Regions from separate parts of the Agromyces sp. GXS1127 genome, predicted to be linked through region 3. Evidence: predicted binding sites of a transcription regulator. Region 3 holds the regulator's gene; each other region holds the start of a gene.
What was found. The regulator HspR, encoded in region 3, represses chaperone genes until heat shock. The targets are predictions, from matches to a motif close to AAGTTGAGTCNNNNNGACTCAACTT.
Positions count from the first base shown of each region.

Region 1: a site for HspR is predicted at 2,912-2,936, ahead of ACQ393_RS13630 (Hsp20/alpha crystallin family protein). Genes of this name have one in related genera too.
Region 2: a site for HspR is predicted at 6,027-6,051, ahead of ACQ393_RS02015 (ATP-dependent Clp protease ATP-binding subunit). Genes of this name have one in related genera too.

Region 1 covers NZ_JBOCIG010000007.1:90,456-98,473, reverse strand. Annotated here, with positions in the region: gene ACQ393_RS13650 (CBS domain-containing protein) at 1-235, opposite strand, end outside; gene ACQ393_RS13645 (methylated-DNA--[protein]-cysteine S-methyltransferase) at 428-940, shown strand; gene ACQ393_RS13640 (hypothetical protein) at 906-1,070, shown strand; gene qcrB (cytochrome bc1 complex cytochrome b subunit) at 1,098-2,717, opposite strand; gene ACQ393_RS13630 (Hsp20/alpha crystallin family protein) at 2,962-3,402, shown strand; gene ACQ393_RS13625 (hypothetical protein) at 3,648-5,120, shown strand; gene ACQ393_RS13620 (hypothetical protein) at 5,330-5,503, opposite strand; gene ACQ393_RS13615 (TetR family transcriptional regulator) at 5,537-6,148, opposite strand; gene ACQ393_RS13610 (NAD(P)/FAD-dependent oxidoreductase) at 6,329-7,669, shown strand; gene ACQ393_RS13605 (cupin domain-containing protein) at 7,719-8,018, shown strand, end outside.
Region 2 covers NZ_JBOCIG010000001.1:427,187-435,204, reverse strand. Annotated here, with positions in the region: gene ACQ393_RS02025 (hypothetical protein) at 1-2,547, opposite strand, end outside; gene ACQ393_RS02020 (hypothetical protein) at 2,552-3,052, opposite strand; gene ACQ393_RS02015 (ATP-dependent Clp protease ATP-binding subunit) at 3,395-6,010, opposite strand; gene ACQ393_RS02010 (hypothetical protein) at 6,164-7,753, shown strand; gene ACQ393_RS02005 (DUF4145 domain-containing protein) at 7,853-8,018, opposite strand, start outside.
Region 3 covers NZ_JBOCIG010000006.1:65,272-73,289, forward strand. Annotated here, with positions in the region: gene dnaK (molecular chaperone DnaK) at 199-2,082, shown strand; gene ACQ393_RS12095 (nucleotide exchange factor GrpE) at 2,085-2,738, shown strand; gene ACQ393_RS12100 (DnaJ C-terminal domain-containing protein) at 2,835-3,833, shown strand; gene ACQ393_RS12105 (heat shock protein transcriptional repressor HspR) at 3,833-4,255, shown strand; gene ACQ393_RS12110 (EAL domain-containing protein) at 4,381-5,163, shown strand; gene ACQ393_RS12115 (hypothetical protein) at 5,148-5,411, opposite strand; gene ACQ393_RS12120 (ATP-dependent DNA ligase) at 5,464-5,778, opposite strand; gene ACQ393_RS12125 (ATP-dependent DNA ligase) at 5,852-6,169, opposite strand; gene ACQ393_RS12130 (diguanylate cyclase) at 6,256-7,707, opposite strand; gene ACQ393_RS12135 (hypothetical protein) at 7,983-8,018, opposite strand, start outside.

The sequences.
Region 1 (8,018 bases), on a different contig from region 3:
CCGGCTTGCCCTCGGCGAGCTCGCCGGCCGTCACGGCCTTCGGGTCGCCGCCGTCGGCGATGCACTTCACGACGATGTCGCGATCGGTGAGCATCCCCTTCAGCCGGTCGTCGTTCCCGCAGATCGGCATTGCGCCCACGTCGAGGTCGCGGAGCATCCGCGCCGCCTCGACGAGCGTCTGGTCCTCCTTCACGCACGTGGGATCCGGCGTCATGAGGTCGCGTGCAACTGGCATTTCGATCTCCCTCCACACGATGTCCGCGATGGTAGGCACAGCGCCGCGGCGTCCGCAGGGGGCTTGACGGATGTCGCGGGAGAAGTGGGAGCGTCGCGGCGGGGCGGACGCCATGTGGCGACGCGGGGCGGGCCCGGTCGCGATGTCCGATTCCCGCGCGCCGCGACGGTCGTGGCGCGCGAGAATCGACGCATGCCCCGCCGTCACGCCACCCTCAGCACGTCGATCGGCGAGTTGCTCGTCGTGGCCGACGACGGCGGGCTCGCCGGGCTGTACTTCCCCGGGCACTGGCATCCGCCGGCCGCCGGATCGCTCGGCGCTGAGGTCGACCCGGGCGGCGATGCGCTCCTGAGCCGGCTCGGCGTCGAGCTCGATGAGTACCTGGCGGGACGCCGCATCCGCTTCGACCTGCCGCTCTCGCCGTCGGGCGACGAGTTCCAGCATGCCGTCTGGGGAATGCTTCGCGACATCCCGTACGGCGCGACCGTGACCTACGGCGAGCTCGCCCTCCGGCTCGGCGACCGGAACCTCGCGCGCCGCGTCGGCGGCGCGGTCGGACGGAACCCCATCAGCATCCTCGTGCCGTGTCACCGCGTGGTCGGCGCCGACGGGTCGCTCACGGGCTACGCCGGCGGGCTCGACCGCAAGCGCCGACTGCTCGAACTCGAGGGTGCCGAGGTCGTCGCGCAGCGGCGGCTCTTCTGACGCGCACCGGCCGAAGGGCGGCCGCGTCGTCGCGATCCTCCGCACCGATCTCGATGACGACCTCTTCGGCGACTGGGACGGCCTGCACTACCTCGACGCCGAGTCGGTCGAGGTCCAGGCCGACGGGTGACCGCCTGCCCATCGCCATGACGCGACCCTAGGAGGGAGTCCGCGCGGCGTCCACCGGCACCATCCGTGCTCCGGTCTCCGAATCGATGCTGTCGGCGAGGTACCAGCGCGAGAGCCGCGCCTGGAGGCGACGTGCGAACGGCAGGCGGCCGCGTTCGTCCGGGTGCACCACCAGCAGGAACCGCGGCTCGGGCCGCGTGATCCGCGCGCGCTCGACTTCGCCGAGCGGCTCGTGCACCTCGATGTACTCGCCGCCGGGCAGTCGCACGATGCGTCCGGTCTCGAAGCCGTGCAGCAGGGTGTCCCGATCGCGCCGCTGCAACCCGAGGCACACGCGGCGGGCGACGACGAAGCCGACGATCGGCCCGAGCACGAGGGTCACCTGGAGCGTCGCGATCACACCCTCGAACGTCACCGAGAACTGCGTCGCGATGAGGTCGGCGCTGCCGGCCGCCCACAGTGTCGCGTAGAACACGATCGCGGCGACCCCGATGCCCCTGCGCGTCGGCGTCGTGCGCGCCCGCTCGAGCAGGTGGTGCTCGCGGCGGTCGCCCGTCGCCCATGCCTCGAGGAACGGGTACACCGGGATCCCGACGAGGAAGACCGTGACGACCGCGAGCGGCACGAGCACCGCGAGGGTCCAGGTGCGGTCGAAGAGCACGACCTCCCAACCGGATGGCACGAGCCGGAGCGCTCCGTCGAGGAACCCGGTGTACCAATCGGGTTGGCTTCCCGCCCCTGCGTCTCCCGGCGATGCCGGGCCGTACAGCCAGACCGGATTCACGGTGACCGTCGCCGAGATCAGGAGGAGCACGCCCGTGACGAGCGCGAACAGCCCCGCGGCGCGCATCGCTGCGTGGGGCCAGAGCGGCACACCGGTCACCCGATCTCCGGTGACGCGTCCTCCGCCGGATGTGTTGGCGGCAGCGCGCGGGAACTGCGCCGGCCCGACCCGCCATGCCGCGAACGCACGCAGCGCCACCAGCGCGATCAGCGCCGCCGGCGCGATCGCGATGTGCAGGGGGTAGAGGTGCGCGATGACCTCGCCCGGGAACGCGCCGCCGAACAGCAGCGACGCGAGCCACGTGCCGACGACCGGGACGCCGAGCGCGATGCCCTCGGTGATCCGCAACCCGGTGCCCGAGAGCATGTCGTCGGGCAGCGCGTAGCCGCTCCATCCGCCGGCCAGCGCAGCGATGAAGATGAGGAACAGGAGCACCCACATGCCGCGGCGCGGCTTCCGGAAGGCGCCGGTGAAGAACGTCACGAGCAGCTGCATGATGATCGCCGCCGGCAGCAGGAGTCCCGCCCAATGGTGCGCCTGGCGGACGAGCAACCCGCCGGGCACCTCGAACGTGATCCGCATCGTCGACGCGAACGCGTGCGACACCTCGGCGCCGCGCAGCGGCGCGTACGTCCCGTCGTAGCTCGTGGTCGCGCTCGACGGGATGTACCAGAACATGAGCAGGATGCCCGTGACCGTGAGCACCACGATGCAGGCGACGGTCACGACGCCGAACAGGTTCGTCCAGTGCAGCGGCACCGGCCGCCGGGCGAGGTCGGCGCGGATGTCGCCGAGCCGCCGACCGAAGACGGTGGCGCGTGACATCCGCTCGCCGAGTCGGTCGGTGATGGACGGGGTGCGCATGGGGTGCCTCCTCGTGAGTGGCTTCACACATACGACCCCGCGGGGCGTCCGGGTGTGACATCCGCGTGCCGCGCGAGGGAACGACAGCGGCGCGCGAGGGAACGACAGCGGCGCGCGAGGGCCGGTGATCGCCTTGGGCGAACGACGGGTCGAAAGGCTTAGCACTCTCGCGTAACGAGTGCTAATCTCATTCCAAGTTGAGTCGATCAGGCTCAACTCTTGGAACCTACGAGAGGAGACGCTCATGGCAATGACCTGGGACCCGTTCCGCGACCTCGACCGTCTCGCGGCGAGCATGCTCGACTCGAGCCGAGGCCCTCGGATGATGCCGATCGACCTGCACCGCGACGGCGACCACTACGTCCTGTCGGCCGACCTGCCCGGGGTCGACCCGGGCTCGATCGACATCGACGTCGACGGCCAGCTGATGACCATTCGCGCCGAGCGCACGCTGCGCGACGACGAGAACGTCCGCTGGCTCGTGCACGAGCGGCCGAGCGGCTCGTTCCTCCGGCAGCTCACCCTCGGCGAGGGCATCGACACCACGGGCATCAGCGCGCACTACGACAACGGCGTGCTGAGCGTGATCATCCCCGTCTCCGAGCGCGCGAAGCCGCGCAAGGTCGAGGTGCGCTCCGCGGCCGACGACGTCGTGACCCCGGAGGTCACCTCCGGCGCCGACTGAACGGAGGCGACGGCCCGCCCGGGCCGAATCCGAAGCGGGGCGGATGCTGCGGCATCCGCCCCGCTTCGTCGTCGGGACAGGCAACGATTCGGGCATACCGGGCGCAAGGAGCAGCGGACAGCGGGTCGAAGCCGTACGATCGGCGTACGCGCGACCCCGCGCACCATCCGAATCCGCAGCGCCACCCCCGCGGCACCCCAGCCGTACCGCCGACACGACGCCCCCGATCCCCCTCGGAGCCCCCGTTGAGAGCCCCCGCCGATGACGAGCCCACGCCCGAGTTCGGCGCGCCCGACGCGGGTCGCCGGGGTACCGGCCCGGGTGAGCGCATGCTGCGGCGCGACCGGGACCGCGACCGCGATCGTGCCCGCGGCGGCGACGGCGAACCTGAGGACCGGTACTCCGAGGGCGTCGACGACGCCACCGCGCTCGAGCGCGACCGCTGGGCGATGCGCGCGAGCGCGCACCCCGGACGACGCTCCCGGCGGCGCGCGGCGAGCCTCACCCTCGACCCGGACGAGCACCACGATCCCGACCGGCGCCGGTACTTCCTGAGCTCCATCCAGCCGAGCGGCGACTACGAGGCCGTGATCGTCGCGATCACCGACGGCGCCCGCCGTCGCTACTTCAGCTCGCGCGACGGCTCGCACTTCATCGAAGTGGACGAGCTCTCGTTCGAGCAGCGCCGCAAGAGCGGCTCGCGCTCGATGCTCGAGATCGGCGAGCACGAGCTGCGCGAACTCGAGGGAGCGCTGATCTTCGTCCGACCGCTCGACGGGCGCGATCCGATCGCCGAGGTCGCGGCTGCGAAGCGGGCCTCGCTCGAGGCGACGCGCCCGATGGCGATCGTGCCGGTCGGCGCGCCGGCGGCAGCCGCCGGGGCCGAGGCGGCCGATCGCGGCCCGGCCGACGAGACGGTGAGTGACGAGACGACGGATGGCGCGGCCGACGCCGAGCGCGACTCCGGCTCGGTCGTGGCCGACGCGGCGTCCGCGGTCGACGGAGGTGCGTCGGAAGCCGAGGCGCTCGAGCCGAGCGGGCGGCGACGCTCGACGTTCGAACCCGTGCCCCAGCCCGCCGAGCCCGTGGTGCCGTCCGAGGCGTCCGAGCCGGGCGCGCCGTCGGCTGACCACCCGATCGGATCCGTCGTGTCTGCTCCGGCACACGTCGAGGTGGACCCCTCCGCGCCCGCCGCGGCGGAGCCGTCCGCCCCGACCGAACCCCGACCCGCACCGCCCGTGGCGTCGGCACCGCGACGCGGACCCCTCACCGACCTCGAGGCGGTCGCCCAGGTCGCACTCGCGAAGGGCATCGCGTTCGCCGCGCATCGCGGGCAGCTCGACAAGAGCGGCACGCCCTACATCGACCACCCCGGCCGGATCGCCGAGCGCTTCGACCCGGTCGCCGATCCGATCGCGGCGGCCGCCGCGTGGTTGCACGACGTGCTCGAGGACACGCCGCTCACCTCACGCGAGCTGTTCGAGGCCGGCATCCTGCTCGAGATCGTCGGGGTCGTCGAACTGCTCACCCGCCGGCCCGAGGTGACGCCCGACGAGTACTACGCGCGCATCCGGCGCCATCCGGTGGCCCTTCGCGTCAAGCTCGCCGACATCGACGACAACACTGCGCCGTGGCGGCTGCGCCGCCTCGACTTCGCCAAGCAGCAGCGTCTCGCCGAGAAGTACCGGCACGCGCGTCGTGCGCTCGGCGTGGAGTGACGCCGCCCGGCGCGTCGGGTCCTTCGGCCCGTGCGGACAGTCCCCGATCGCGAGTAGCGTGAGCGCGCGGCCGGCCGAGCCGTGAGACAAGAGCGGGAGCACCGGGTTTCAGGCGGCCTTCCCTTCAGGGTTGCGCCAAGCAGATCACGGCTGGTCCCACCCGCCGCCGGGCGCCCAGACGCGCGCCGCGCGCCCGGACGCGCGCCGCGCTACTCCTCGACGCCCGGGTCGCCGCCCTCGAGCCCGCCGTCGGTCGACTCGGTCATGGGCGCGTCGCTGTCGGGATCGCCGGGCGTCTCCTCGGCAGGCATCGGCTCGTCGCGGACCTCCTCGTGCTCCCGGTCATCGCGCCCGCCGTCGCCGGGGATGGTCGAATCGCTCATGGCGTCCTCCTCGTGTCGCGTCCTTCGGGCAGGCTACGTGCGGCCCGGCGCATCCGCACGGGGTTGACGCCGGTCGAACACAAGCACGCGCAGCAGCAGTTCGAGCGAGTGCTGCACGCGCTCGTCGGGCCAGCCGTCCGGATCCTCGACCGACTTGATCTCGTAGCCGCGGCAGTAGAGGTACAGGATGTCGGCGATGCGGGCCGCCTCGTCGCGGTCGGCGGCGCGGGCGCCGTCGAGGAAGCTCGCGTACGTGGCATCCGTCACCGACCGCAGCAGTTCGTACGCGCGATCGTGGCCGGCGCGGACGTCGGCGATGACCTCGATCCAGAGGCTCCGGAACACCGACTCGTCGGGCGACGACGTGCACATCCAGCGCGTGAGCGCGGCGAGGCGTTCGACGCCGAGGAGGCCACCGAGCTCGTCGCGGCGCTCGGCGTCCCACTGCGCGCGGGCGTGCTCGAGCGCGTTGGCCATGAGCTCGGCGCGGCTCGGCACGAAGTGGGTGATGAACGCGGTCGAGCGTCCGAGGCGCTCGGCGACCGCGCGCAGCGTGACGGCGTGCGTGCCGCGCTCCTGCGCGACCGCGACGGTCGCCCGCGCGATGTCGGCCAGGCGTTCGGCGGTGTCGACTTCGGCCGGCAACTGCGGCTCCCTTCGGCCTGGGCGGATGCCGCGACAACCGCTCGTTGACATCCCGACGGGCCCCACACTAACGTCGCTGCAGGCGTTGTCAAACAGTGTTTGAAAAAAGATGGAGGGCGCGTGGCCGCGAACAGCGAGGTCGTGCACGGCGGAGTCGTGAACGGCGGCATCTCGTTCTGGATGCAGCAGGTCGGCGTGCCCGCCGAGCGTCCGCCCCTCCAGGGCGACCTCGACGTCGACGTCGCAATCGTCGGCGGCGGCTACACCGGGCTCTGGACGGCGTACTACCTGAAGCGCGACCAGCCCGACCTGCGGGTCGCGGTGCTCGAGCAGCGCTTCGCCGGCTTCGGCGCATCGGGTCGCAACGGCGGATGGCTCACCAACTCGGTCACGGGCGGCCGAGAGCAGTACGTGCAGGCGCACGGGCGCGACGCGGCGATCGCGCAGCAGCGGGCACTGAACGACACCGTCGACGAGGTGATCCGCGTCGCGGGTGCCGAGGGCATCGACGCCGGCATCCACAAGGGCGGCGAGCTCGAGGTCGCGACCGCGCCCGCGCAGCTCGCGCGCCTGCGCGCCGCCGCCGCAGCCGAGCGCGAGTGGCCCGCGACCGACGTCGAGGAGCTCGATGCGCGTGAGACCGCCGCCCGCGTGAACGTGGCGGGCGTGCTCGGCGGGCTGTGGCATCCGCACTGCGCCCGCGTGCACCCCGCGAAGCTCGCGCTCGGGCTCGCCGCGGCGGTCGAGCGCCTCGGCGTGACGATCTTCGAGGGCACGCGCGTGACCGAGATCGCGCCGGGCGAGGCGCGCACCGAGCACGGCACCGTGCGCGCGCAGCACGTGCTCCGCGCGACCGAGGGGTTCACGCCGAACCTGGCCGGCGAGCACCGCACCTGGCTGCCCATGAACTCGTCGATGATCGTGACCGAGCCGCTCGCGGCATCCGTCTGGGATCAGATCGGCTGGAACGGCCGCGAGACGCTCGGCGACTTCGCGCACGTCTACATGTACGCCCAGCGCACCGCCGACGACCGCATCGCGTTCGGCGGACGCGGGGTGCCCTACCGCTACGGCTCGCGCGTCGACGTCGACGGCGCGACCCAGCCGCGCACGATCGAGAGCCTGACGGCACTGCTGCACCGGTACTTCCCCGCCGCAGCGGATGCCGCGATCGATCACGCCTGGGCCGGAGTGCTCGGCGTGCCGCGCGACTGGGCGGCGACCGTCGGGCTCGACCGCGCGACGGGGCTCGGCTGGGCCGGCGGCTACGTCGGCACGGGCGTCACCGCGACGAACCTCGCCGGTCGCACGCTGCGCGACCTCGTGCTCGGACGCGACACCGAGCTCACGCGCCTGCCGTGGGTGAACCACCGCGCGAAGCGCTGGGAGGTCGAGCCGCTCCGGTGGCTCGCCGTGCAGGCGATCTACACCGCGTACCACGCGGCCGATCGCGCCGAGCTGCGCGGACGGGCGACGACATCGCCGATCGCGAGGGTCGCCGGGTTCGTCGCGGGCCGCTGACCTCGTCGCCGCCTGCCGCCCGCCGCGCCGACCACTGCGAGAGGAACCCATGTCCGAGACTCCTGAATCGAAGGACGCGACGGATGCCGCGGCATCCGCTGCGCCCGGCCCCGTGCCGACCGTCGCCGTGGCGCGCCCGCTCGACCGCGACCTCGGCGAGCTCGCGCCCAAGCCGACCGCGCTCACCCGGGGACTCCTCGAGGCGAGCGCCTCGATCTGGACGGCCGCCGGCCTCGACGTCGGCTACTGGGAGTGCACGCCCGGCCGCTTCACCGCGGTCCGCGACGGCTACACCGAGATCTGCCAGCTGCTCGCCGGTCGCGTCACGATCGAGGTCGACGGCGAGGCG
Region 2 (8,018 bases), on a different contig from region 3:
TCCGCGCAGGGTCGTCAGCCACAGGTCGATCGAGACGCAGACCTTGAACGCGACATCCACCCGCTCGTCCGGCCCGATCTGGATCGTGAGCTTCGTGTCGACGCCGACGCTGAATGGGCCGATGCCGGCGCGGCCGCGCAGGTCGGCGGTGACCCACATCATGAACGGGCGCGTGCCGATCCCCGCGACGAACGAGGCGCTCACCTCGGCCCAGAGCACGGGCCGCACGCCGAACGTCTTCGTGAAGCCGGCGCCCACGGCGACGGCGAAGCCCGTGAGGTCGCGTCCGCTGCCGCCGACGTTCGGGATGCCGTCGCCCCGGATCATGACGTAGCCCCAACCTCTGACCTCCAGGGGGCCGAGCCCCGGGAACACCTCCGCGCTGAGCGGTGCGGGGATGCGGTCGTTCAGCTGGTCGCTGCCAGCGTGCAGGAACCAGTTCTCGGGCCGATCGAAGCGGAACACGCCGACCACGGGCAGCGTGATCGACACGACCTTGGGGATGTGGTAGCTGCCGACGACGCCCACGACGATCTCACGGTCGGAGACGGCGAGCCCGCCGAACAGGGCGAGGCCGGCGCCGCCGCCGGCATGCTGCTCGAGCAGCGGCAGTTGGGCGGCGCGGTACCGTGCCACGAGGAAGTGGGCGTCGAGCGCGATCCGCAGCGCCGGGTCGGGCAGCGTGATGCCGAAGACGCCGAGCGCGTTGAAGGCGAACCCCGCGTCGGGTGCGGTGCCGACGACGACGCCGGCTCCGAGGGTGGTCGCCCCTGAGCGGGTCTCGAGCCCGTCCCACGGCTGCCACGTGCGCAGGTCGCCGAGCGGGTCCGCCGTGCCGAGCGGAGGCATCGCCGAGTTGGTGCCGAACGTCGCGGCGATCGTGTAGAGCGAGAGGCCGGTGGGGCCGAGCAGGATCGGCACGGGCAGGTCGACGCCGAGCGTGAACTCGTACCGGGTGACCCCGCCCTCGGTCGCCGTCCGGAACACGAGGAACCCGCTCACGCCGAGCGGGACGAGTTCGGCCCAGAGCACGACCTCGACCCCGTCGGCGAGCGAGATCGACCCGCCCGCCTCGACGAGGCCGGGCACCTGGACCGAGGCCTGCAGGCCCCGGATCCCGTACCGGACCGCACCGCCGTCCCAGGTCGCCCGCACGGTCGCCCCGCTGACGCGCACGGGGCCCAGCTCGTACGTGAAGCGCAGGTCGATCTCGAACCAGGTCGAGCCGCTGCCCGATCGGGTGCCGACGATCTCGAACAGGTTCGCGGCGGTCTCGACCGTCCAGCCGCCCGGGTCGAGGATCTCGGCGCGTGCGCTCGCGAAGTCGAGCCGCAACGCCTCCGCGCCGGGCTTCGACGGGTCGATGGTCGCGCGCAGGTCGCGCCACCGCACGCGCATCGGCCGGTTCTCATCCATGCCGATGCGCAGGAAGTTCGAGACGCCCCACGACCCGACCGACACCGAGCCCGAGACGTCGAGCCGAAGCGAGACGCCCTCCGAGGTCGCGGCCTCGATCACGGCCGAGTGCACGGTGTACCCACCTCGAGTCGTGACGGCCTGCGCGAACGCGGCCGCGGCGAGCAGTGCCGCGACGGATGCAGCGGTGCCGCCGATCTCGGCGAGTACCCCGGGTGCGAGGGCGACCATCGCCCCCGGCACCTTCGCGGAAGGGGAATGTGGCACGTGCACGAGGCCCTCCGCGGCATCCGATTCGACGCCGACGGCGAGCCGGAGCTCATCGGGCGCGTCGACCGGGCGCGTCGCATCGAGCCGGAGCCGGATGGACGCATCGCCCGTCGGCAGCGGGCCGAGCGGGCCGTCGGGCAGGTCGAAGGACAACGAGATCGAAACCGGCACGAGGTCGATGAGTTCGGGGCCCGGGCCGGTGCGCCAACTGATCGTGCCGGAGACCTCCGGATCGGGAGCGCGGAGCCGCACGGGCACCTCTGCGGTGATCGTCTGCCCGCCGAGCGCGAGGTCGGCCGGGATCACGAGTCCGCCGAAGAGCGGCACGTCACCGGGGAGCACGAACTCGACGTGCTGGTTCGGCCCGAGGGTGAAGCCTGTCGGCGCGGTCAGCCCGATGCCGCCCGGAAGCAGCATGCTCGGGCTGCTCGGCACGAGCCGCAGGCCGTTCGCGGTGATCGTCGTCACCCGTTGCGGCCGGCCCTCGATGACGACCGCACCGGTGAGCTGCACGGTGAGCGCTCCGGCGCCGGCTTGGGTGAGGCGCGCCCGTCGGCGAACGCCCGTGCCCGACTCGGTACGGGATGCTGCGGCGACGCCCGGCACCGGCTGGGATGCCGCACCCTCGAGCGTGAGCGTCATCCGGAAGCCGTTGCCCGCGCGGACGAGCGCCCACCGGACGGTGGTCCCGGACGGCAGCGTCGCCCCGAGCGCGCCCGGGATCGCCGCATCGGCCGTGAGGCGGGCACGCCCCGCCGGATTCGCGAGCTCGTCCAGCGAATCGAGCAGCAGTCGCGCGTCGTCGCCGAGCACGACACCGCCCGCCCAGCCGCTGCCGAGGACCTCATCCAGGAGCGTCATGGCGTCACGCAGGGCCGAAGAAGCTGAACACGAACTTCACCCGACGGTTCCGCCGGCGCTCCGCCTCGCTCGTCGGCGGATCGTGTTCGAGGATCGCCGCGCCGGTCGGGACGATGAACCACGTGACGGCGCCCGAGGAGTCCCACCAGTCGGGGCGGGGCGTCACGAGCTGGTCGGCCACCGCCTGCTGCAGCCATTGCCAGGCGAAGCCCGCCCGGTCGAACGACGCGCTCGATTCGCTCGCACGTCGCTGGTCGCAGCTGAGGCCGGGCGTGTCGTTGCGGTCGGAGAACCCGACCACCGTGAGCCCGGCGAACTGTCCGAATGCGCCGTCGGCCTCGACCGTCGATGCGATGCGCTGCACTGCCTCATCGAGCTGGTCCCGCACGGTTCCGGGCCCGACGGGATGCCGGTCGCGGACAGGGCCGAAGTCGACCTCGCCCGCGAGGTATCCGGCGAACTCGAGCGAGATGACGTTCATGGTGCGCTCCCCCCGGTCGAGCACCTGAATGATCCTCAGGATTCTCTCGTCCGCCAACCAACGCAATGCCCTCGTTCGCGGGGGATTTCGGTCATCCGCTTCGCCGGGCGTTCGTCGTCAGGCTGCGCCGCCCGGCCCTAGCGGGAGGCTCCCCGCGCGTCGGGTGGCGTCGCCGGTCGCGCGCGATACGTTCTCGCGCCGGAACGGTGCCCACTGCCGCACGCCGCATTCGGGTACGACGAAGGCCCGGCGCCTGATGTCAGGTACCGGGCCTTCACGCGGCGTTGGACGAAATTGGGCGGCCAAGGCGGATGCCGGGCGCCCAATGTCGTCCAAACGCCGAGGTGGCGCGCGGGCGTGGGAGTCCTACGCCGCCGACGCCAGGTCGACCGTCGCGTTCGGCACGGATGCCACGACGAACTCGCCATCGGCGGCATCCACCCGCACGCCCTCGCCGTCGCCGAGGGCGCCGGTCACGAAGAGGTCGGCGATGCGGTCGTCGATCTCGCGCTGGATCAGGCGACGCAGCGGACGGGCACCGTACTCGGGCTCGTAGCCGCGCTCCGCGAGGAGCGCCACCGCGGCATCCGTCACCTCGAAGCCGATCTCGCGCGCGGCCAGCCGCGACGACGTCGCGCCCAGCATGAGGCGCACGATCTGCGCGATCTCGTCAGACGAGAGCTTCTGGAACAGCACGATCTCGTCGATGCGGTTCAGGAACTCCGGCCGCATGGCCTCGCGCACCTTGCCCATCACCCGGGCACGCACGTCATCCGACGACGAGAACCCCGATCCATCCGCCGACGCCACGAAGCCGAGCGCACCCGACCGCGACGCGAGGAACTCCGAACCGAGGTTGGAGGTCATGATGACCACCGTGTTGCGGAAGTCGACCGTGCGACCCTGGCCATCGGTCAGGCGTCCGTCGTCGAGCACCTGCAGCAGCAGGTTGAACACGTCGGGGTGCGCCTTCTCGATCTCGTCGAACAGCACGATCGAGTACGGGTTGCGCCGCACGCGCTCGGTGAGCTGCCCGGCCTCGTCGTAGCCGACGTATCCGGGAGGGGCGCCGACGAGCCGCGACACCGTGTGCCGCTCGCCGAACTCGCTCATGTCGAAGCGGATGATCGCGCCCTCGTCGTCGAACAGCGACGACGCCAGCGCCCGCGCCAGCTCGGTCTTGCCGACGCCAGTCGGCCCGAGGAACAGGAACGACCCGACGGGACGGCGCGCGTCGCCCATGCCGGTGCGGTTGCGGCGCACCGAGCGGGAGACGGCGGTGACCGCGTCGTCCTGCCCGATGACCCGGGCGTGCAGCTCGCCCTCGAGGTTCGCGAGGCGCTCGCGCTCGCCCTCGGTGACGCGGTTGACCGGGATGCCGGTGGCCCGCGAGATCACGGCGGCGATCTGCGCCTCGTCGATGACGGTGCTGGTCGCGGCCGCGCCATCCGCCGAAGACGAAGCGGATGCCACGGCACGACCCTGCGCGGCCGCCTTCTCGGTCGCCTCGTCGAGCCGCTCCTGCACCTTCTCGATCTCGTCGCGGATGCGCGACGCCTCCTCGTAGTGCTCGGCGCGGACGGCCGCGTTCTTGTCGGCCTCGAGGTCGGCGAGGCGCTCGATGAGGGCGGAGACATCCACCTTCACGCCCAGCTTGAGGCGCAGGCGCGCGCCGGCCTGGTCGATGAGGTCGATGGCCTTGTCGGGCAGCACGCGGTCGGTGAGGTACCGCGCGGAGAGTTCGACGGCGGCGCGCAGCGCGTCGTCGGTGTAGGTGACGCCGTGGTGCTCCTCGTACGCGGGGCGCAGGCCCTGCAGGATCAGCACGGAGTCCTCGATCGAGGGCTCCGCCACGCGAACCGGCTGGAACCGGCGCTCGAGCGCGGGGTCCTTCTCGATCGTGCGGTACTCCTTGAGTGTGGTCGCACCCACGAGGTGCAGCTCGCCGCGGGCGAGGCGGGGCTTCAGGATGTTCCCCGCGTCCATGCCCTCACCGGCGCCGCCGGCGCCGACGACGGAGTGCACCTCGTCGACGAACACGATCAGCTCGCCCTTGTGCTCGGCGATCTCCTCCATCGTCCTGGTGAGGCGCTCCTCGAAGTCGCCGCGATAGCGGGTGCCGGCGAGCATGGCGGGCAGGTCGAGGGCGACGACGCGCTTGCCGAGCAGCTGCTCGGGCACGTTCTCCTCGACGATCGCGCGGGCGAGGCCCTCGACGATCGCGGTCTTGCCGACGCCGGCCTCGCCGATCAGCACGGGGTTGTTCTTCGTGCGGCGGCTGAGGATCTCGATGGTCTGCTCGATCTCGTCGGTGCGCCCGATCACGGGGTCGAGCTCGCCGTTCGCGGCGCGCTCGGTGAGGTCGAGGCCGAACTTGTCGAGCATGGGCGTGGCGGATGCCGCGGCATCCGTCTGCTCGCCCATGCCGCCCATCTCGGGGCCGGCGGACGGGTCGGATGCCACGTGCTCCCCCAGCCCGGCCGCGAGCGCCTCGGCGGTGACGCCGGCGCGCGCGAGCACCTGCCCGGCGGGGGCGTCCTGCCCGAGCACGAGCGCGAAGAAGAGGTGCTCGGGGTCGATGTACGTCGACCCGCTCGAGCGTGCGACCTGGTACGCGTGGAACAGCGCGCGGCTGGCCGACGGGGTGATGGTCGCCGCGTTCGCGTCGGCGGTGACGGATGCCGCGGGCAGCCGCGCCTCGGTCGCCGTGATGATGCGCTCGGGCGACGCGCCCACGCGCGTGATCGCCTGCGCGACGGACTCGTCCTCGACGATGACGCGCAGGATGTGCAGCGCGTCGAGCTCGGTCTGCCCGCGCTCGAGCGCGAAGCGTCCGGCACGCTGCAGGATGCTCTGGGTGCGCGAGGTCAGGAACCGGCTGAGATCGATCGACCGCGCCTGCCTGGCCTGCTCACCCGCGAGGTAGCGGCTCAGGAACTCGTCGAACGAGCTCGAGCCGGCCTCGTTGAAGTCGTCTGGCACCTAGGTCCTCCTGGGGAACTTGAGTTGGGTACGCTCAAGTTCAACGCGGGTCAAGCGCATCTATTCCTTATAGAAGGGATGCGTTGGAGGTCCCTCCGGGCACTCATGCCCTTCGAAGCAGATAGGCTCCACCCAGCGACCGGAAGGAAGACGTTGCTCAATCGCCAGAATCTTGAGTTGTTCAAAGGTGCGATCTCGTCAGCGACCCGTACAACTTCTGCCGCTGACGAAGCGCTCGTTAAGCGATTCATCGAACTGAGGCCCGGCCTGCTCGCTACGCTCGGATCACCTGTGAATCACCTCGTCACAGGCCGAAGGGGCGTAGGAAAATCAACGACGCTCGCGCTGCTCCAACAGCGAGTCGAGAAGCAGGGCGACTGGGTGATCTTCGTCGACGTTGAGACGCACAAGGACAGGGCCTATCCGGACGTTCTCGTGGAGATCATCCTCGAGATCCTGGAGGCTGTGAAGCCCCGGCCGACCAGCCTTGAGAAGATCCGCACGCTTCGAGACATCGGAAAGCTCAAGAAGGTACTCCGATTCCTTCGGGACGCTCCCGAAGAGGTGACCGAGACGTCCCAGACCGAGGAACGCGCGAAGACAGCTCGCGGGATCCGCCTCAGTGGGTCCGTTCAGCGCAGCTACCTGTCACTGGCCGGATCGTTGGGCGCTTCCAAGGAGGCATTCCGGTCTACGAGCCGGACTTCAAGTATCGTTAGACGCAAAGATGCATATCTGCGCGACATTGCCCCAGCCATCTCGCGCGTACTTGAGTCTGCCACTTCTATCGCAGGCAAGAAGAAGCTTCTGCTCGTCTTGGATGACTTTTACTTCATCGGCACCGAAACTCAGCCCCTCGTGCTTGATCACCTGCATGGCATCACAAAGAGGAGCAATGTCTGGCTAAAGATCGGCAGCGTGCACTCTCGTACGCGTTCCTATGTGGAGGGGGACCCGCCGCGTGGCATGCAGCCGCCGAACGATCTGCAACACCTTTCGCTAGATGTTGGGTTGGCCGACTTCTCGACCGCTAAAGCCTTCCTGGAGGACGTGACAAACGGAGTCTTGGCGGAATCCGGGCTCACGATTCGCGAGACACTCACCGACACGGCACGCGAACGCGCCGTGCTCGTTGCCGGAGGCGCAGTTTCACGCGACTACTTTGACCTACTTATCGCCGCCGCGGATGCCGAGTGGGAACGCGCGCAACGCAGGTCTGACAAGAATCGCGAATTTCGGATCGGCGCGGAGAGCGTTCAAGCCGCTGCAGGGCGAATGCTTGAGCGGAAGCAAACGGACCTTCGAAACGACGCAGGTCGAGATGTGGGGCGCTTGGAGTCTCGTTTCGCCGACCTGATCGGATTCGCTCGTGATCGTGACACATACTTCTTCCTAGTGAAGCGTTCGGACATCGATTCCGAATGGGGACGCGAAATTGTCCAACTTGAGGATCTACGCTTCGTGCACCGGATTATGGTGACGCGGCCAAACACCGGATCTATGCGTCGAGTCGACACGATCGTGTTCATGATGGACATTCCTGCACTCGTTGATACGCGAATGCAGAAGCTCCCCGTCGAATTCTGGAAGCCTCGACAAGCCGATGAACTTCGCAAATCCAGCTGGGTCTATTCTCCGGGGTGGACCTCCAGGGCCGGCCAATCGACGCGCCCAAAGCGATCGGCCGGAGACCACATTGAGGTCGGTGACGAACAGGTCGCGAACCACTCGCCAGAGGCATGATTGCTCGGCGGGAATCGACTTCGAGTTGGGGATTTCCGCAGGCACCCGAGACGAGATAGGTTGGAATTGATACTTTCAAGGATCGCCCGCTCGGCCGGGCTATCGGTCTGCGCCGGCTTCCTCAGCAGCGCTCCGCTTCGCCTCCGGTATCAGCTCATAAAGCGCCCTTGCCTTTCGGGGCTGCGTGATTAGCTCCTCGACGAGGGCATTCACTGCCCCGAAGATGGCCTCCACGATCTCAGCATCGTTACCGTCAAGATAGAGA
Region 3 (8,018 bases):
TACTGAGATCTCGCCGAGAGTTGAGTCGAGTACGCTCAAGTTCTCCGGTCTCGACTTGACATCGATTCGGCCGGGATCGACACTTGAGTCGTCGAGGCTCAAGTCTCGACGAACATGGACTTCGGCCGCGGGCGGGCATCGCCGGGCCGATCGCCGAGGGGCGACATCCGAGACCCCGCGGCAGAAGGAGAGACACACATGTCACGTGCAGTCGGAATCGACCTGGGCACCACCAACTCGGTCGTCAGCGTCCTCGAGGGCGGCGAGCCCGTCGTCATCGCCAACGCCGAGGGCTTCCGCACCACCCCGTCGGTGGTCGCGTTCACGAAGGACGGCGAGGTGCTCGTCGGCGAGACCGCCAAGCGCCAGGCCGTGACCAACGTCGACCGCACCATCTCGTCGGTCAAGCGCCACATGGGCACCGACTGGAAGTCGGCCTCGATCGACGGCAAGGAGTACACGCCGCAGGAGATCTCGGCGCGCATCCTCCAGAAGCTCAAGCGCGACGCCGAGCAGTACCTCGGCGACACCGTCACCGACGCGGTCATCACCGTGCCGGCGTACTTCAATGACGCCGAGCGCCAGGCCACGAAGGAGGCCGGCGAGATCGCGGGCCTCAACGTGCTGCGCATCATCAACGAGCCCACGGCCGCCGCACTCGCGTACGGCCTCGATAAGGGCAAGGAGGACGAGCTCATCCTCGTCTTCGACCTCGGCGGCGGCACGTTCGACGTGTCCCTCCTCGAGGTGGGCAAGGACGACGACTTCTCGACCATCCAGGTCCGCGCGACCGCCGGCGACAACCGCCTCGGCGGCGACGACTGGGACCAGCGGATCGTCGACCACCTGATCAAGCGCTTCAAGGACACCACGGGCGTCGACGTCTCGAAGGACAAGATCGCCCTGCAGCGCCTGAAGGAGGCCGCGGAGCAGGCCAAGAAGGAGCTGAGCTCGAGCATGAGCACCAGCATCCAGCTGCCCTACCTCTCGCTCACCGAGTCCGGACCGGCGAACCTCGACGAGACGCTCACGCGCGCCCAGTTCGAGAACATGACCTCCGACCTGCTCGACCGCACCAAGAAGCCGTTCGAGGACGTCATCCGCGAGGCCGGCATCAAGCTCTCCGACATCGCCCACGTCGTGCTCGTCGGCGGCTCGACCCGCATGCCCGCGGTCTCCGAGCTCGTGAAGAAGGAGACCGGCAAGGAGCCCAACAAGGGCGTGAACCCGGACGAGGTCGTCGCCGTGGGCGCCGCCCTGCAGGCCGGCGTCCTGAAGGGCGAGCGCAAGGACGTGCTGCTCATCGACGTCACCCCCCTGAGCCTCGGCATCGAGACCAAGGGCGGCATCATGACGAAGCTCATCGAGCGCAACACGGCCATCCCGACCAAGCGCAGCGAGACCTTCACGACCGCCGACGACAACCAGCCGTCGGTCGCGATCCAGGTCTTCCAGGGCGAGCGCGAGTTCACCCGCGACAACAAGCCGCTCGGCACGTTCGAGCTGACCGGCATCGCCCCGGCGCCCCGCGGCATCCCGCAGATCGAGGTCACCTTCGACATCGACGCGAACGGCATCGTGCACGTGTCCGCGAATGACAAGGGCACCGGCAAGGAGCAGTCGATGACGATCTCGGGCGGCTCCGCGCTGCCCAAGGAGGACGTCGAGCGCATGGTCCGCGACGCCGAGGAGCACGCGGCCGAGGACAAGAAGCGCCGCGAGTCCGCCGAGACCCGCAACCAGGCCGAGCAGCTCGCCTATTCGGTCGAGAAGCTGATCAAGGAGAACGAGGACAAGCTCCCCGCCGACGTCAAGTCCGACGTGCAGGGCGACGTCGACGCGCTGAAGTCGGCCCTCGCAGGTGACGACGACGACGCGGTGAAGTCGGCGTTCGAGAAGCTCTCCCAGTCGCAGGGCAGGCTCGGCGAGGCGATCTACGCGCAGGGCCAGCAGGCGGATGCCTCCGCCGCCGGCGCGAACCCCGGTGAGGACGCGAACGCGTCCGGCGCCGAGGGTGCCGAGTCCTCCGACGAGGACGTGGTCGACGCCGAGGTCATCGACGACGAGGACGAGAAGAAGTAACCATGACGGACGAGAACCGGAACCAGGACGAGCCGATCATCCGCGACAAGCGGCGGATCGACCCCGAGACGGGTGAGGTTCGCCAGCCGCAGGCCGAGGGGGCGGATGCCGCGGCATCCGCCTCCCCGGAGGCCGCCGACGCGCCGGCCGCCGACGCGGACGCCGCCGAGGCCGGCACGGTCGACGAGGCGGAGCTGACGGTCGACGACATCCTCAACGCGGCGCAGGCCGAGGTCGAGGACCCGTCGGCGGAGCACCTCGCCGACCTGAAGCGCGTCACCGCCGAGTACGCCAACTACCGCAAGCGCACCGAGGCGAACCGCGAGGTCGAGCGCGAGCGCGCGATCGGCGCCACGGTCGCGGTGCTGCTGCCCGTGCTCGACGACCTCGACCGGGCCGAGAAGCACGGCGACCTCGAGGGCGACACCCCCTTCGCGACGATCGCGGCCAAGCTGCGCGCGTCGGTCGAGAAGCTGGGGCTCGCGAAGTTCGGCGAGGTGGGCGAGCCGTTCGACCCGCAGCGCCACGAGGCGATCTTCCAGCAGCCCTCCGACGAGGTCGAGGTCGACACGGTCGCCGACGTCGTCGAGACCGGGTACCTGCTCGGCGGCACGCTGCTGCGTGCGGCGAAGGTCGTCGTCAAGACGCCCGCGTAGCGGCATCCGGTCCGGTTCGCGGCATCCGTTCCCATAGCGGATGCCGCGGGCCGGCCCTCCACGGTTCCCAGTAGATTCAGCAGGGAGGAGGCGCCGATGGCCAGCCAGGATTGGTTCGACAAGGACTTCTACGCCACGCTCGGCGTCTCGAAGGACGCGAGCGACGCCGACATCAAGAAGGCGTACCGCAAGCTCGCGCGCAAGTACCACCCCGACCAGAACCCGGGGGATGCCGCGGCCGAGGCGAAGTTCAAGGAGATCAGCGAGGCGAACTCGGTGCTCTCCGACCCCGAGGAGCGCAAGGAGTACGACGCGGTCCGCGCCATGGGCGGTGGTGCGCGGTTCACCGCCCCCGGCGGCCCCGGCGCCGGGGGCTTCGAGGACGTCTTCGGCGGCATGTTCGGCCAGCAGGGCGGCGGCCAGCGCTACACGTTCCGCCAGGGCGGCGGAGGCGGCGACTACGACGACCTGCTCGGCGGGCTCTTCGGCGGCGGCCGGTTCGGCCAGCCGTCGGGCGGCTACCGCGGCTACGGCGGTCCGACCAAGGGTCGCGACGTGACCGCGTCGACGACGCTCGACTTCATCACCGCCACGAAGGGCGACCGCATCACGCTGCAGACCGCCGAGGGGCGCGAGATCAGCGTGAACGTGCCGGCCGGCGTCGCCGACGGCCAGAAGATCCGGCTGCGCGGCAAGGGGCACCCGTCGCCCGACGGCGGCGAGGCCGGCGACATCGTGCTCACCGTGAAGGTACGCAAGCACCCGGTGTTCGAGCGCGACGGGCTGAACCTGCGCGTCACGGTGCCGGTCACCTACGCCGAGGCCGCGCTCGGCGCGACGATCCAGGTCCCGACCCTCGGCGGCGAGCCCGTCAAGCTGCGCGTCGCACCCGGCACCCCGAGCGGCCGCGTGCTGCGGGTCAAGGGCCGCGGCGTCGAGACGAGGAAGGGCACGGGCGACCTGCTCGCGGTCGTCCAGGTCGCGGTGCCGGCGCACCTGTCGAAGGACGCCGAGGAGAAGCTGCGCGAGTTCGCCTCGCAGCTGCCCGACGAGGACCCCCGCGAGGACCTCCTCGCCAAGGCCCGGAGCGCCTGATGCAGGTCGACGGCGAGAGCCCGCTGTTCGTCATCTCGGTCGCGGCCGAGCTGGCGGGCATGCACCCCCAGACGCTCCGCCAGTACGACCGCATGGGCCTCGTCTCGCCCAAGCGCACCGCGGGCAAGTCCCGTCGATATTCGATGCGGGATGTCGCGCAGCTCCGCGAGATCCAGCAGCTCTCGAGCGAGGGCGTGAGCCTCGAGGGCATCCGCCGCGTGCTCGGCCTCGAGAACGAGGTCAACGAGCTGCGCGGTCGAGTGCGCGAGCTCGAGCGGGCGCTCGCCGACGAGATGCTGAACCGGCCCGGCCGTCGCGTGTTCGCCGCCGGGTCGGAGGGTGAGGTCGTCACGCTCCGCTCGGGCACCCGGGTTCGGCGCGAGAACGCGGTCGTCGTGTGGCGTCCGCTCGAGCGGGGATGACCACCCGGAACAGGGCTGGTGCGCATTATACGAGTTCGGCCGACGCCGCAAGGTGGTTTGACGGATTTCGGATACCGTAGGCACAATGCTCTGGTCCCGATCGGGACGGGGGAAGGTGTGTTGACGTGCGATCCGACCAGTGGGTGATCCGCGAGTTGCCGAACGCGGCGGCCCGCGGTGAGATCGCGGCGTTCTTCCAGTCCCAGGTCGACGCGGCGACCGGCGACACCGTGGCGCTCGAGGCGCTGAGCCGCTGGATCCACCCCGAGCGAGGCGTGATCCCGCCGCAGGAGTTCATCCCCGTCGTCGAGGAGAGCCCGTCGATGGACGTCCTCGGCGATGCGATGCTGCGAGCCGCCTGCACGTACGGCGCCGAGCTCGTCGCCGCGGGGCGGCGCATCGAGATCGCGGTGAACGTCGCGGCCGTCCAGCTCGCGCAGGTCGGGTTCGCCGACCGGGTGGAGCGTCGGCTGCTCGAGTCGGGGCAGCTCCCGGAGCTGCTGACGCTCGAGCTCACCGAGGCGCGGCCGTCACCGCCGTCCGCGTCGGCCGAACTCCACCGGCTGCGCTCGCTCGGCCTCGGCATCTCGCTGGACGACGTCCGGACGGTGGACGAGGCGGACTTCCGCGCGGGCGGTTTGCCGATCACCGAGATCAAGGTCGACCGGTCGATCATCGAGCGGCTGCCCGAGGACGACGAGGCCGCGGTCGAGCTGGTCGCGTGCGCGCGTCGCCACGGCGTGCGTTCGGTCGCCGAGGGCGTCGAGACCGAGCGGCAGTGGGACGCGGTCCGGCGCCTCGGCTTCGATCGCGCCCAGGGATTCCTGTTCGGGCGACCGATGCCGCCCGAACAGGTGACCGAACGCCTCGACGCCGAGGCCGCCGGCCCGGGTCAGAGCGAGCTGTAGGGGTCCGGGAAGGACTCGTCCGCGTCGCCGGCTGCCGTGGCCTCGCCCTCGCCGATGTCGAGCTGGGTCCAGGTCACGGGCATGCCCGGGGAGAAGAGGATGTCGACGCCGGGCCCGCCGCGGAGCGGCGGGATGTTCACGTAGCCGCCGCCGGCCTTCACGGCCTCGAGCACCTTCGAGCGCAGTTCGTCGATGGGGTCCGGGAGGAAGTAGTCCTTGCCGTCGACGGTCAGACGATGGATCAACACAACGGGTCTCCGTTCTCTGGGAGTTGGTCGGGGAGCCGGGCTCGGGCCGAGGTCAGCTCGGCGCGCCCTCGGCCGGTTCCGGCACCCAGTGCAGGCCGGCGCGGCTGTTCGCACTGTCCATCAGTGCTTCGAGCCAGACGCGATTCAGCTTCGGCGGCCGATTCCCGCTGAACCGGAAGTGGACCTGCGCCGAGGGGCTGATCCAGATCGCACTGCGACCGCTGCCGCGCTCGACGCCGTGGCTCCAGGTGAACATGAACTGCTCCCCGCGCTGCAGCTTCGCCGCGATGACGAACTGCAGGTGGGCGAGCGTCCGATCCTCGATCTCGAACTCGGAGATGCGCGGGCCGTAGATCAGGGTACCCATGCCGTTCCTTTCGTCGTCGGGTCCGTGGTCGTGCGGGTCGGGGCGGTGCGGTGACGGGTGGCGCGGTGCCCGCTCATGCGGTCCGCGGCGATCCGTCGGCCGTCGGTTCGGGCAGCAGTCGCAGCCCGCCGGCGGAGTTCGCCGCCTTGGTCAGCAGCTCCAGCCAGTGCGGGTTCAGCTCGGGCATGTCGGCCTGCTCGAACTGGAACGTCATCGGGATGGTCGGGCTGCACCACACCGACGTCCGCGGCGGTGCCGCCTTCTCGTCGGTCCACGTGAACGCGAAGTGCTCACCGCGGCGGAGCTTGGACCAGATCACCACCTGCAGGTGGGCGAGCGTCCGGTCGTCGAACTCCGCCGAGAGCTTGGAGTCGTACTCCAGTGTTCCCATGTCGTCTCCTTCCTCGGGCATCGTGCCGCAGGCCGGTGGCCCGCGGCGCGGATCGGCCCGGGCCGGCGCCGCGCACGTGTCGGATGCTACGCCGAGACCGTCGTCACGCGGTTCCGGCCCTCGCCCTTCGAGACGTACATCGCCTCGTCCGCCAGGTGCAGCAACCGGTCGGTGTCCAACGGCTCCGACCCGAGTCCGGGGTCCCACGTCGCGACGCCGATGCTCGCGGCCACGGCATACCTCCGGGGGAGGGTCTGCAGCGGCAGCTCCACCTCGGCCCTGAACCGCTCCGCGATGACAGCGGCCGAGGCGGCATCCGCGTTCTGGCACACGACCACGAACTCGTCTCCACCATACCGGGCGACCTGGTCGGACGCCCTCGCAGCACGACGCAGGCGCTCGGCGACCTCCACGAGCACCTCGTCGCCCACCCGGTGTCCGAGCTCGTCGTTGATCGGCTTGAAGCCGTCGAGGTCGATGAACACCACCGACAGCGGACGGCCATCGCGTTCGGCGCCCGCGGCTTCCGCCTCGAGGGTCTCCTCGAGGAGCTTCCGGTTGGCGAGGCCGGTGAGCTGGTCGTGGAGCGCGCGATGCGCGAGCTCGTCCTGCAGTCGGACCCGTCGGATGACCTGCGCTGCATGACGCGCGAGCGCGGCCTGCACGTCGCGGGTCTCGGCGTCGAACACCTGGTCGCGATCGTAGAAGCTCAGGAGCACGCCCTTGGTTCCGGTGGCGCCGCGGAGCGGGCCGATGCTGAGGGCGCAGAGGTGCTGCTCGCGCATCGCGGAACCCAGGTCGGGGGCGATGGCGTCGACCTGCTCGAGGCTCTCGATGGTGATGATCTCGTCGGATTCGATCGCCTGGGTGATGAGGCTGACGATGGCCGTCGAGAGCAACGGCTCGATCTGCACGCCCTCCGCGACCATGCCGCTCTGCCGGCCGTCCTTCATCAGCAGCACGGCGGCGCCGACCGCGAACAGGCCGGTGCGGACCGTCGAGACGAGGGCCTCGGCGAGCTGCTGCTCGCTCATCGCGAGGCCGAACGCGAGTGAGGCGTCCTGGAGGAGCCGGACGCGGGCCTCCGACGCCTCGGCCTGTCGGCGCGCCAGGAGGAGCTGCCGTTCGTAGTCGTGGCGCTCGGTGGCGTCGAACACCGCCACCCTGATCTCCTCGCATGCTCCGTCTTCGGCCCGCACCCGGATCGCGTTGACGAGCACGGGAAGATCGCGGCCGTCGGCGCACTGCAGCGACAGCACGACCTCGTGGACCTCGCCGCTCTCGCCGAGCGCCGCGGCGAACCGCGATTCGTAGAACAGCCGGCCGGCGGCCCCGAGCAGGTCGACGAACGGCGCGCCGAGGAGGTCCGCGCCGGGTCGGCCGGTCCAGGACTCGAGCGTGCCGTTCACGCGGGTGATGACGCCGTCAGGGGTCGTGGTGACGTAGCCGCACGGCGCGCGATGGAACAGGTCGGAGTACGCGGTGCCCAGGTCTCCCGCGCCGCGACCGAGGGGTGCGGGAGCTTCCGAGATCGTCATCGGACACCCCCGGACATCGTGCCGGTGCGCGTGGCGATGGGCGTGCACAGCACATCGACGCGGCATGCGAGTGTGCTGTGGCTCATTCGGCTCCGGAGGATCGTGTCGGCGCGAACGCCGATCGGGTTTCGATCGCGCGGGGAGGAATGGTGCTGCGCGTCGCTGGTCCTGTGACTCTATCCCGCGCCGACTGCGCGGCCTATTCTGCCCGATTCGGTCAAGAGGGGTTGACCGAACCAGTGATCCCGTGTTAGCGGATCTGGATGTCGCTGCGGTCAGGTCGCCGCGATGACCGACCAGATCCCCACGGT